4 regions of the Streptomyces sp. NPDC058697 genome follow, and region 1 is predicted to be linked to each of the others. Evidence: riboswitches for the same ligand, from Rfam matches in the RefSeq annotation. Region 1 holds a riboswitch; each other region holds the start of a gene.
The links. Region 1 has a riboswitch for cyclic di-AMP ahead of ACFWXQ_RS03780 (C40 family peptidase). Riboswitches for the same ligand answer to the same signal wherever they lie in the genome.
Positions count from the first base shown of each region.

Region 2: linked by a shared signal. The riboswitch ahead of ACFWXQ_RS04250 (peptidoglycan DD-metalloendopeptidase family protein) and the one ahead of ACFWXQ_RS03780 (C40 family peptidase) in region 1 are both predicted to bind cyclic di-AMP.
Region 3: linked by a shared signal. The riboswitch ahead of ACFWXQ_RS22115 (M23 family metallopeptidase) and the one ahead of ACFWXQ_RS03780 (C40 family peptidase) in region 1 are both predicted to bind cyclic di-AMP.
Region 4: linked by a shared signal. The riboswitch ahead of ACFWXQ_RS30070 (transglycosylase family protein) and the one ahead of ACFWXQ_RS03780 (C40 family peptidase) in region 1 are both predicted to bind cyclic di-AMP.

Region 1 covers NZ_JBHXSU010000001.1:890,454-893,654, reverse strand. The annotation lists gene ACFWXQ_RS03790 (catalase family peroxidase) at 1-441, shown strand, start outside; gene ACFWXQ_RS03785 (SGNH/GDSL hydrolase family protein) at 672-1,517, shown strand; cyclic di-AMP (ydaO/yuaA leader) riboswitch at 1,830-2,002, shown strand; gene ACFWXQ_RS03780 (C40 family peptidase) at 2,098-3,201, shown strand, end outside.
Region 2 covers NZ_JBHXSU010000001.1:1,005,139-1,008,339, forward strand. The annotation lists gene ACFWXQ_RS04245 (SGNH/GDSL hydrolase family protein) at 1-79, opposite strand, end outside; gene ACFWXQ_RS04250 (peptidoglycan DD-metalloendopeptidase family protein) at 379-1,311, opposite strand; cyclic di-AMP (ydaO/yuaA leader) riboswitch at 1,316-1,480, opposite strand; gene ACFWXQ_RS04255 (alpha-galactosidase) at 1,776-3,201, opposite strand, start outside.
Region 3 covers NZ_JBHXSU010000009.1:22,775-25,975, forward strand. The annotation lists gene ACFWXQ_RS22110 (aldo/keto reductase) at 1-654, opposite strand, end outside; gene ACFWXQ_RS22115 (M23 family metallopeptidase) at 742-1,791, opposite strand; cyclic di-AMP (ydaO/yuaA leader) riboswitch at 1,803-1,958, opposite strand; gene ACFWXQ_RS22120 (PP2C family protein-serine/threonine phosphatase) at 2,213-3,201, opposite strand, start outside.
Region 4 covers NZ_JBHXSU010000015.1:21,169-24,369, forward strand. The annotation lists gene ACFWXQ_RS30065 (transglycosylase family protein) at 36-968, shown strand; cyclic di-AMP (ydaO/yuaA leader) riboswitch at 1,194-1,364, shown strand; gene ACFWXQ_RS30070 (transglycosylase family protein) at 1,369-2,070, shown strand; gene eno (phosphopyruvate hydratase) at 2,539-3,201, shown strand, end outside.

The DNA.
Region 1 (3,201 bases):
GCCGCCTACTGGGCCATCCACGCCTTCATCTGGGTCGACGCGGCCGGCGGCAGGCGGCCCGTGCGGTACCGCTGGGAACCGGTGGCCGGACGCACCGACCTGACCGCGGCCGAGGCGGCCACCCGCACCCCGCACTACCTGACCGACGAACTGCACCAGCGCCTGGAGCACGCACCGGTGGCGTTCGAACTGCGGATCCAACTCGCCGAACCCGACGACCCCACCCACGACCCCAGCACCGTCTGGCCCGACCACCGCAAGGAGATCACCGCCGGGCGCCTGGAGATCAACGCCCCCGCCGACGACCAGGATCCCTGGAACACGCAGGCCTTCAACCCCACCCGCGTCACCACCGGCATCCAGCTCTCCGACGACCCCGTCCTCGCCTTCCGGGCCCACGCCTACGCCGAATCCCACCGCCGGCGCAGCCACAACCAGTAGAGCCCCGACCCATGTTGTCCCGCCCATGAGTGAACCTCCTTGATTCGTGCGGCGTTTGACGTGATGACAGCACAACGCCCCCGCACCCGGCACCTGTTGGCGGAGCGACTTGCGGAGTGACTCGACGAGCGCTTCGGGGGCCCGACGAATGGACGGACTTGAACAAGCAGACCAAGAGATCCCCCGGCCGACGAGGCCTGCTGCGCGGCGCCCTGGTGGGGTGTTGCGCGATGGCCCTGTCGACCGCGGGGGCGACAGCGGCGAGCGCCTCGGCACCCTCGACATCCACCGCGCGCACCGTGAACTACGTGGCCCTGGGCGACTCCTACGCCTCCGGCCCCGGCATACCGACCCAGGTCGACTCCGCGTGTGCGCGGTCCGACCGGAACCATCCGTCCCTCCTCGCGGCAGCGAGGAACTGGCAGCTGACCGACGTCAGTTGTTCGGGTGCCACGACGACGGCCCTGGCCGGCCCCCAGGGCGCGCAGCCGCCGCAACTGGACGCACTCGGCGCGGACACGGACGTGGTCACCCTGACCATCGGTGGCAACGACATCGGCTTCTCCAGAAATCTGGCCACCTGCGCCGGACTGACGTCCAAGGACCCGACGGGCAACCCGTGCCAGGCCTTCTTCACCAGCGGCGGCACCGACCAGCTGGAGCAGCGCGTCAACGACACCGCTCCCAAGATCGCCGCGGCGCTGGACGCCGTCCGGCAGCGGGCTCCGCACGCCAAGGTCCTGGTGGTCGGCTATCCCGACCTGTTCCCGGACGACGGGGTCGGCTGCACCGGCTCCGCCGTACCGCTCGCGGCCGGTGACTTCGCCTATCTGCGGGACACCGAGAAGAAGCTCAACGCGATGCTCGCGAGCCAGGCGTCGGCAAACGGCGCGGGCTACGTCGACACGTACACCCCGACGGTGGGACACGACATGTGCAAGCCGGCCGGCGAGCGCTGGATCGAACCCCTGGTCCCGGAGGGTCCGGCCGCACCCGCCCACCCCAACGCGCAGGGCCAGCAGACCATGGCCGCCACGGTGGAGCGTGCCCTCCACTGCCGCGTGTACCGCCGATGACCTGAGTGGGGCGTGGGCACCGGCGGTCCGGGGGAGAGCCGGTGCCCCGTCCCACAAGCGAGGATCGCCGTCCCGTGGCGCGCGCAACGCGCGTTCACGAAGCTGTACTTGCCCGGCGCGGGCGGCACGGGCGTCACGGCGGGAGTTGCGAACCGTGAGAAGTCGCCGAAGTCCGGCGATGTCTCGACCCGGTACGACGAAGGTCACAGTTATATATCGGACACTTCGCCCTTCAATCTTCACACGAGGTGCACATGTTGGCTAAGTTGACGGACAGGACGCACGACTCCCTCCGGTGAACCTCGCCGGGTCGCGCGGCCTCCGCCGAATTCGGTGGCCCTCGCGGCGACCGGAACCGGGGACCCAACCGAACTTTGGGGTGAATCGGCCCAACCGCCCGACAGGGCAAGGGCCGTAGGGCATACCTTCCGGATTCCTCGCCCGAACCCGACAGCTAACTCGGTAGGCGGAGCACGGAAGGAGTACGGCTCCCATCGCGCCGGAACGAACCACGCGCCCCGGAGGCAGCAACCTCCCGGGTATACCCCGGCCCGCCCTCGCGACGGCGGCCGCCACCTCAGTGGACCTCTACTCCTCGGCCGGCGGCTCCTCGCCCGCGCGAGAGGACGACAAGCCGAGTCGCGAAGAAGTCCAGCAGCGGATCAGCAGCCTCTACGACCAGGCAGAGACCGTCAGCGGGAACTACAACGCGACCCGGGCGATGAACTCGGGGCGCCCGCGCGAGCGTGTGACGCCCGGACCCGACGCTGGGCGTGGGCGCGCCGACACGGTTTCCGCCCCTGCCCCCGCTCTGAACGACCGCGCCAAGCAGTGGTTCGACGTCGGACGCTCGCAGCTGGGGCCCCTCATCCCCGCCGTGCTGCCGCCCGACAGGATGCCGGACCGCGGCCAGGCCGCGGCGCGGCCCAAGAGCACCGGTGACCGTCCGGGGGAGCGGTCGCCCGACCGTGCGCTGGAAGCGGCGGCCAAGCCCGTCCTGGAGCTGACCGCCGGACCCGGCGCCGCGACAGCCGCCCGGCCCGTGGCGGAGTTGACCGCGGGTCCCGTCGCCGCGCTGCCGGCCGTGCCCCAGCAGCGTCAGGACGCCACCGCGGTCATGCCCGCACTGCCCGCCGCTGATCCGCGGCAGCCGCTGAAGACCTCCAAGCAGCGGAACCAGAGCAAGCTCGCGAAGGCCCGTGAACTGCTGTCCGCGCACACCGCCCGGCGGAGCGCCCCGGTGGCGGCCATCGAACCCGCGCCGGCGGCGACCGCCTGGGCCACCACCGAGGGGCAGGGCTACCGCCAGGCCGAGGCCGAATGGTGGCAGCAGCAGTCGCAGCCGCAGTCGCAGTCGGCCGGTTTCGGCACGCACCTGTCCGTCGACGCCCTGGGCGGCCCGGACCTGACGCTCGGCATGGGCCTGCCCGCCGCTCCGGCTGCGGCTCCGGTTCCGTCCTTTGCTCCGGCTCCGTCAATCGGCATGGACCTGCCCATGGGACCGGACCTGTCGTTCGGTATGGCTCCGCCCGTCGACGCCCGTACGCCGGTCGGCACGGGCCTGCCCATCGGCTCGGACGGCGCTTCGAACCCCGGATACGCCACCTCGAACCCCGGATACGGCGCTACGACCCCCGGTTACGGCGGGTCGACCCCGGGATACGGCGGGAAGGCGGCGACAGCG
Region 2 (3,201 bases), 110 kb from region 1:
CGACGAACGCCCCGTCCGGGCCAAGGTCGCCGACGCCCTCGGTGAAGCTGTCCCCCACCGCCACGTACGACCCGATCACTGATCTGTTGTCATTCTTCGAATCGTCTGCCACATCGGGCCATGATTCACCTTCGGGTGTGAGCTACGCGACCGTAGGAAGGGGTTGACGCGCGGTGAGATAAGCCACTCGTCAAGTGTTGGTCAATCCCGGAATAAGGCGCTCGATCAGGGATGTTGTCGCAGCTCTCGCACCCTGTCGACACATCGCCCGGCCATGCCACAGAACCGAAACACCGAAGGCCGGACCCCGGGGATCACAGGGTCCGGCCTTCGGAGACGAGCGGAGTGGTACGCCGCGTGGGCGTGCCCGGCGTCGGGTCAGATGGAGACGCCCTTGCCGCGCAGGTAGGCCAGCGGGTCCACGTCCGAGCCGTAGTCCGGGGTGGTGCGGATCTCGAAGTGCAGGTGCGGGCCGGTGACGTTGCCCGTCGCGCCGGAGAGGCCGACCTGCTGGCCCCCGGTCACGGCCTGTCCGGCCGAGACGGAGAGGGAGGACAGGTGGGCGTACTGGGCATAGCGGCCGTCTTCGAGCTGGATGACGACCTGGTTGCCGTACGCGCCGCCCCAGCCGGCCGAGACGACCGTGCCCGCGCCGACGGACTTGAGGGACGTGCCGGTCGGGACCACGAAGTCGACGCCGGTGTGGTACCCGCTGGACCACATGCTGCCCGACATCTTGTACGGGGTGCCGACGCTCGCGCCCGCGACCGGCAGCGTGAAGCCGGCGGCACCGGCGTCGTCCGCGGCCTTGGGAGCGGCGGCAGCCTTGGGAGCGGCAGCCTTGGGGGCCGCCTTCTTCGCGGAGGACTGGGTGGCCTTGGAGGCGCCGGAGTCGGAGCTCGAAGTGGCGGCGGCCTTGCCGATCGAGAGCTTCAGGCCCGGGTGGATGAGCGCCGGGTCACCGCCGATCGCCTTGCGGTTGTCCTCGTACAGCTTCTTCCAGCCACCGCTGACGTTCTGCGTGCCGGCGATCTTCGACAGGGAGTCGCCCGCTCGCACGGAATAGGTCTTGGCCGCGGCCTTCTTCGCCTCGGCCTTCTTGTCGGCGGCGGCGGGCGCCGATTCGGCGGCCTTGCTCGCGACATTCGAGACGCTCGCCACGGAATCGGCGGCGGACTGCGAAGTCGCGGCCTGCGCTCCGGTCGCGCCGAGCAGCGGAAGGGCGAGCGCCGCGCCGCCGGTTCCGGCGACGGCTATGGAGCGGGTGAAACGCTGGGACTTGGGACGGCGGTGCTTACCCTTCGCGGGCATGGCGAATTCCTCTCCGGCGCCTGCGAGGTGAGCTGTCGGGTGCGAGCTGGAGATGCCCGGCCGTGTTTGCGCACGACTTAACCCCTAGCCGTTCCGGAGACCGGAACAGGCGTTCTACCTGTGGGTCCCCCGCTCCTGCCGTGTACGGGTGGGTGAGCGGATTCCGGGCGGCGGCAGGATTGGGCGTCCGTCCGGATTGGTGGCGAACGTAAGCGACATGAAGACGCAGTAACAACCTTTGGGGTTTCCTGTGTGCCCCGTTCTCTTGATCCCTGACCGAAATGACGGTCACGCTGCGTAAAGCAGGGATCTCCCCCGTTTGTTAAATCCCTGAAAACGCAGCTGAATTACGTGAACATGGCAACAGCGGACCGTCACGAATATGACGCTGCTCACGGAGTGCCGTTCCAGGAGCCTTTATTCCAGAGCGAGTTGGATTTAAGGCTCCATTACGGACACAACAGTCACATGCGACGCAGCCGGAAAACTGCCGCATCAAGGTCACCGTGCAGCCCCGTCCGCAACCCGTGATGCAACAGCACCGCCCCGCGGTGGACTTCGCCCGTTTCGAGGCATTCGTACGCCGCTGCCGGGTCGAGTCCGCGCAGCCGCACCGGAGCGACCGGCTCGCCGTAGTGCTGGGCCTGGAGCCACGCGAGGACGACGACCTCGCCGTCACGCGTGTACTGCACGGCGCTCAGGCCACCCTCCGGCGCCCGCAGCCGGTAGAGGTCCCCGCCCTGCACGACGGGCCGGATCTCCTTGTAGAGCTCCACCCACGTCCGCGCCTCGGCCAGCTCCTCGTCGCTCCACCGGGTCAGGTCGCCGCCGACACCGAGCACTCCGGCCATCGCGCTCACGAAGCGGAAGCGCAACGAGCTGACCCGGCCGTTGAGCTGGGTGTTCGGGCTGTCGGTGACCCAGGCGGCCATGGTCCGCGCGGGATGCACCTGGCTGAAACCGTGCTGGATGGCGAGCCGGTCGAGCGGGTCGGTGTTGTCCGAGGTCCACACCTGGTCCGTACGCGCCATGATCCCCAGGTCGATACGGCCGCCGCCGCCCGAGCAGGACTCGAAGGCGACGCCCGGGTGGGCCTCCCGCAGCCGGTCCAGGAGGCGGTACAGGGCGTGCACATGGTCCACCCAGAGCCGCTGCGGGTAGGCCTCGCCGGGCCATCCCGCATCCGTGAAGCAGCGGTTGAAGTCCCACTTCACATAGTCGATCGGCGCGCTGGAGAGCAGCGTGTCGAGCTGCTCCCACAGGTACTCCTGGACGTCCTCGCGGGCGAGGTTCAGAACGAGCTGATTGCGTAGCTCCGTCCTCTTTCGTCCCGGTTGGAACTGCACCCAGTCGGGGTGCGCGCGGTACAGCTCGCTGTCCGGATTGACCATTTCGGGCTCGACCCAGATCCCGAACTGCATCCCCAGCGCGTGCACCTCGTCGGCGAGGGGCTTGAGGCCGGCCGGGAAGCGGTCGGGGTTGGGCGTCCAGTCGCCGAGCCCGGCCCGGTCGCTGGTGCGCGCCCCGAACCAGCCGTCGTCGACCACGAACAGCTCGACCCCCATCTCGGCGGCCCGCCGCGCCAGCACGCCCTGCTGCTCCTCGGAGATGTCGAACTCCGTGGCCTCCCAGGAGTTGTAGAGCACCGGTCGGTGCTGGTCCGCGTCCGGGATCACGTACGCGTGCTGGTAGGCGTGCCAGGCGCGGCTCGCGCCGCCGAATCCGCCGTCGCTCCACAGCCCCGCGAAGACGGGTGTGACGAAGCTCTCCCCCGGCTCCAGCCGCAGCAGCCCCGAGTCGTCGTACCCGACCCCGCCGGTGATCTGCACGCGCGCGTCCGGGAGTTGGGCCACGGCGATCCGCCAGGTGCCCGACCAGGCGAGGGCGCAG
Region 3 (3,201 bases), on a different contig from region 1:
GAGGAAGCCCGAGGCGAGCGAGGAGTAGGGGACGACGGCCAGACCGGCCCGGGAGGCGACGTCACGGAGCGGCCCCTCGTACGAGTCGCGGGAGACGAGGTTGTACCGGGGCTGCAGCGCGACGTACCGCGCGAGGCCCTCGCGGTCGGAGAGGTCGAGGGACTCCTGAAGGCGCTCGGGCGAGAGGTTGGACGCGGCGATGGCGCGTACCTTGCCGGCGCGGACGAGCTCGTCCAGGGCCGTGATGATCTCCTCGACCGGCACGGAAGGGTCGTCGAAGTGGGTGTAGTACAGGTCGATGTAGTCCGTCCGCAGCCGCCGCAGCGACGCGTCGGCCGCGGCCTTGATGTTCACCCCGGACAGACCCTTGTACCGGGGGTGGGCCCCGACCTTGGTGGCGACGACGACGTCGGCGCGGTTGCCGCGCGCGGCGAGCCACTCGCCCAGGACGGTCTCCGACTCACCGCCCTCGTTGCCCGGCACCCAGGCCGAGTAGGTGTCGGCGGTGTCGACGAAGTTCCCGCCCGCGGCGGTGTACGCGTCGAGCACGGCGAAGGACTGCGCCTCGTCGGCGGTCCAGCCGAAGACGTTGCCGCCGAGGGAGAGCGGGAAGACGTCGAGGTCGGACGAACCCAGCTTGCGGAGAGAGGTCATGGGTAGCTCAACGGCCGTACCGGACGGCCGTATTCCGAACCTGAGAACCTCTCGGACCCGCCTTACCGTAAGGCGGGTCAGCCCGTCCTACGGAGTGAGCCCCTTGCCCCGCAGCCACGCCATCGGGTCGATGCCGTCGCCACCGCTGGTGTGGACCTCCAGGTGGAGGTGCGCCCCGGTGACGTTGCCGGTAGCGCCCACGCGGCCGATGATGTCGCCGGTGGCCACCTTCTGGCCGACGCTGACACCGATCGACGACTGGTGCGCGTACCAGACCTCCGTACCGTCGTCGAGCGTGAGGACCGTGCGGTAGCCGTACGAGCCGTTCCAGCCGGCCTCGGTGATCGTGCCGCTGTGAACGGCCTTGATCGGGGTACCCGTAGGAGCGGCGAAGTCCAGACCGGTGTGCTGACCGGACGACCACAGCGCACCGGACTGCCCGAAGGTCGAGGTGATCGTGTACGAGGAGGTGGGCAGCGTGAACTGCTTGGCGAGCTCGGCGAGGCGTGCAGCCTCGGCCTTCTCCTTGGCCTCCTGGTCCGCCTTCTTCTTGGCGGCGGCGACCTTGGCCTCGGCCGCGTCCCGCTCCTTGGCGGCCAGCGTGGCCGCCTTCTTCGCGGCGGCGGCCTCGGCGGCCGCCTGGGCCTCGCGGTCCACCTGGTCCTGCTGCTGCTCGGCCTGGAGCATGATGCGGGCGCGCAGCGCCTCGCCCGCGTCCGAGTTGCCCTCCTCGGCGTCGGCGGCGGTGAGGCCGACGGCGGTGATCGGGGTGCTGGAGCCCTTGGGGGCGTCGTCGTCCGAGAACGGCGAGCCGACGTTCGGCAGGTCGGGGATCGAGATCGACACCGGGGGCTTGCCGGTCTGCGCGGTGGCCATGCCACCCGCACCGACGGCGGCTATGACACCGACGCCCAGAACGGTCGAGCTACGGGCGAGTCCTCCGCCGCGCTGCTTGGAGACGCGGTGCCTGCCGCGGACGGGAAGGACGGTCTCCGCGCTGGGATTCCAGACGTCCCACGTCTCCTCGTCCTTGCGGGCGCCGTATGCGAAGGTGTCGGGCTTCTTCTCACCCGAGGGCTCACCCGTCAACTCATCCGGCACGAACGAGGGTGTGGGGGCAGACCGGTTGGACGCCACGTAGGCGCACTCCTTTCCTTCCTTCTCGCCTACCGGGTTAGCTGACGGGTTCGGAGCAGGAAGGTCTCCTACGCGCGTCAACCGCGGTGCGCTACACCGCGAAGACGAGCGATTCACCCCAAGTGGTGGTTCCCCGGTTCCCTTGCGGGATTCGGCGCGTGCGCACGGAGCCGACTCTTGTGACGGCTGGGACGACCGCGCTGCGTTATCGAACGTTAATAGACCCGGGCACCGGATTCCAAGCTGTTCCTGATGATCGTTAAGGCTCTTGGCCTGGACTTACAGGTCATGAGCGGGGTAAATCGGGCGAGTTGATCGTCATTCAGGAACGGGAGCCCTGTTGATGGTGCGTCAGTTGTTGAGCGGAGGGATTCCGTTCGACTACCAACGGTGATAAAGGTCGCCGCAAGAGCGATCTATCTCACGGCCGCCGCACCGCGAGCAGTGCCATGTCGTCGGCGGCCCCGCCCCCGGTGTGCCGCAGGACGTCGTCCAGTACCGCGGAGAGCAACTCGTCGGGCCCGGGAAAGACCCGCCCGGACAATTGCCGCGCCGGATCGAAGAAGACGCCTCGCCGGTCCCGCGCCTCGGACAGCCCGTCCGTGTGGAAGAGCAGCATGGCCCCGCCCGGGAACTCCTCCTCCTGCGCACGGTCGGGCCAGGCCCCCAGCTCCCCCGTCCCGAGCGGCAGCGCGGGCTCCGCCGCGCCGAGCGTACGTACCTCTCCGTCGCCGTACAGGAGGAGGGGCCCGGGGTGGCCGCGGTTCACGAGGCGTACGACGGGGGTGCCGTGCGGGATCTCGGCGAGCACGGCGGTGGTGAAGTCCTCGAAGGCCGCGATGATGTCGCGCCGGACGCCTTCGCGCGCGAGCGCCCGCTCCAGCCGCTGGGCGACCGCCTCCAGACTCGCCTCCTGATCGGCGGCCTCCCGGAAGGCACCAATGAGTACGGCGACGACGGCGACCGCTCCCATGCCCTTGCCCCGCACGTCGCCCACGAGGAGCCGTACGCCGTGCGGGGTGTCCTGCACGGCGTACAGGTCGCCCCCGATGAACGCGCCCTCCTGTGCGGCCTCGTACCGTGCCGCGATCTCGAGGCCGCCGATCCGCGCCGCCGGTTCGGGCAGTACGGCCCGCTGGGCGGCCTCCGCGACCTCGCGGGCGGTGGCGAGGCGCGCGTTGCCGCGGGCCACGAGCCGGTTGATGCCGACGGCGAGCGCGGCGGCCGTGGCCACGGTGAGGATCTCGGTGACCGCGCTCGCGTCGAAGGCGAACCTGAGGTGTACGAGCGCCATGGCCGCGGTCGCCACGATCCCCGTCCACACGGTGGCGCCGAGCGAGAAGAGGGGAGCGGCGATGAGTGGTGCGGCCGTGAAGAAGGGGGCCGCGGTGAAGTCCTGCGGGGTGAGGA
Region 4 (3,201 bases), on a different contig from region 1:
TGCGCAGTCCTTGCTGTCACGCGAAAGGCAACCGCATGCTCTCCGGGAACGGTCGTCACCGTCGCCCCCGTCAGGCTCCGGCTCTCCTCGTCGCGGCGGGTGTGACCGGGTCGGCCATCGCGATCCCTCTGCTCGGCGCGACCGGCGCGAGCGCCGCAAGCGGTACGACCTGGGACGCGGTCGCGGAGTGCGAGAGCGGCGGCTCCTGGAGCGCCAACTCCGGCGACGGGTACTACGGCGGCCTCCAGATGACCCAGGAGACCTGGGAGGACAACGGCGGCCTCGACTACGCGCCGAGCGCCGACCAGGCCAGCCGTTCGCAGCAGATAGCCGTCGCCGAGAAGGTTCTCGCGAAGCAGGGCACGAGCGCCTGGGCGACCTGCGGGCTCGTCGCGGGTCTGACGCAGAACTCCGACTCGGCCGACGTCGACACGGGGGTCGCGGAGGAATCTTCCACTCCGCTGTCCGGCCTGGGTATGGGGGACAGCAGCGGGACGAAGTCCGACACGTCTGGTTCATCCAGTTCGTCCGACTCGTCCAGTGGCAGTGGCGACAGCGCGGACTCACAGGATTCCGACAGCTCCTCCTCGGACGCCACCGCAAAGAGTGACGACCCGGACAAGTCCTCCCAGAACGGGGAGGCTTCGGCCGAGGATTCCGGAACGGAAGACACCGGCTCCGGCCGTCACCGCGGTGGCAGTGCCGACGAAGGCGCCACCGACACCCGGGCGGACGACTCCGCCGGCCGGCACGCCTCGCGCAGCGACAGCGAGTCGCGCGTCGCCGCCGAGGGCTCGTACACCGTGCGTTCCGGAGACAACCTCTCGGGGATCGCCGACTCCCTTGGTGTCGAGGGCGGATGGCGGGCGCTCTACGCCGAGAACAAGGAAGCCGTCGGTGACGACCCGGACTTCATCATCCCCGGTCAGAGCCTCGACGTGGAGGGCCTGCAGACGGCCGACAAGTAGCGGTCCGCGCGGTGTGCCATGTGGTCATCAAGGCGTCGAATCGGGCGAAAAACAGCGGTAGTTCGCGCTGAATGTCCGATTTGGTGAAAGTGAGACATGGATCTCAAGACCCTGATCGTCTTTGAAATTCGGCGGATCGCGTGTCTACGGTCGTGACCGCTCGCCACTGGTGAGCCCCGACGGACGCAACGCCGAATCCTGCCAGCGGCCGTACGGGAACAGTCGTCGCGTCAAGCGCCGTAGGCAGGAGCGGGGGACCCAAGGTAAGTGCCGGACCCGGTCGTTGAGGCCAGGTACGGCTTGGGGTTAAGCCGCGTGACAGCAGTGTCGCGCGGCCGGGCAACTCACTCGGCCCGAACCCGACAGCTCACCTCGCAGGCGTCGGTGAGGGGATCACTTCATGCTGCTTTCGAGCAAGGGCAAGCACCGCCGCCCGTCCAAGGCCACCCGTTTCGCCACGCTCGCCGGTGTCACCACCGCGGCCGTCGCCGTCCCGCTGATGGGCGCCACGGGAGCCTCCGCCGCCACCGCCTCCGAGTGGGACGCCGTCGCCCAGTGCGAGTCCGGCGGCAACTGGTCGATCAACACCGGCAACGGCTACTACGGCGGCCTGCAGTTCTCGGCCTCCACCTGGGCCGCGTACGGCGGCACGGCGTACGCCTCCACCGCCAACCAGGCCTCCAAGTCCGAGCAGATAGCCGTCGCCGAGAAGGTCCTCGCGGGCCAGGGCAAGGGTGCCTGGCCGAGCTGTGGCGTGGGCCTGTCCGGCGCCTCGGCCGGTGGCGCCCCGGCGCCCTCGAACTCGGGCAACTCCGGCCAGGGCACCTCGCAGTCGCAGCCGCAGCAGAGCACCAAGTCCTCCGAGGAGCGCGCCTCGCGTTCCCAGGAGCGGCCGGCCGCGAAGAAGACCGTCGAGACCCCGACCGGCAAGAAGGTCGAGAAGGGCGACGGCGAGTACAAGGTCGTCAAGGGTGACACCCTCAGCGAGATCGCCGAGAAGAAGAACGTCAAGGGCGGCTGGGCGAAGCTGTACAAGCTGAACGACGACATCGTCGACGACGCCGACTTCATCTTCCCGGGCCAGCAGCTGCACCTCAGCTGACACCCGTCGGCCGCGACCCCCACTTCGATTGTCCGGACGTCATGTCACGTCCCGGCCGAGGCCCTGGCCGCTCAGCCTCGGCCGGATCTCCGGCCCACAGCCGGATCTCCGGACCCACAATCGAATCGCGGCTGAACCACAGCGCCCTCACATCCGTGTCCCCCATAGTGGAGGCCTCGTGAGGGCCACCCCCGTCCCCCACGGGCTCCCCGCTCCGGTGCGTGTTCCCCCGTACGCACCGGGGCGGGGCTTTTTCGTTCCCGGGCTCGCCTCTTCGGCGTTCCCGCGCTTCCCTCTCGCTTTGTTCCGTTCGGAAACAATTTACTCTCGGTTCTGTCCAGGAGGCGGTCGAGGGCTGGCCGAACCCCGGCAGCCGGTTAGGCTCATGCCGCGGGGCCACCACAGGTCCGCACCCGACCGGGCCTCCGGCCCGGAACAGCTTGCGTCACATCCCAGAAGGAGATGCTCGTGCCGTCCATCGACGTCGTCGTAGCCCGGGAAATCCTGGACTCCCGAGGCAACCCCACGGTCGAGGTCGAGGTCGGCCTCGACGACGGCAGCACGGGTCGTGCCGCCGTTCCGTCCGGCGCCTCCACAGGTGCCTTCGAGGCTGTTGAGCTCCGTGACGGAGACCCCAACCGCTACCTCGGCAAGGGTGTCGAGAAGGCCGTCCTCGCCGTCATCGAGCAGCTCGGCCCGGAGCTCGTCGGCTACGACGCCACCGAGCAGCGCCTCATCGACCAGGCCATGATCGACCTGGACGCCACCGACAACAAGGGCTCGCTCGGCGCCAACGCGATCCTCGGTGTCTCGCTCGCCGTCGCCCACGCCGCGTCCGAGGCGTCCGACCTCCCCCTCTTCCGCTACCTGGGCGGACCGAACGCGCACCTGCTGCCGGTCCCGATGATGAACATCCTCAACGGTGGGTCGCACGCCGACTCCAACGTCGACATCCAGGAGTTCATGATCGCCCCGATCGGCGCGGAGTCCTTCTCCGAGGCCGTGCGCTGGGGCGCCGAGGTCTACCACACCCTCAAGAAGGTCCTGAAGAGCCGCGGCCTGTCCACCGGCCTCGGCGACGAGGGCGGCTTCGCCCCGAACCTCGGCTCCAACCGCGAGGCCCTGGACCTG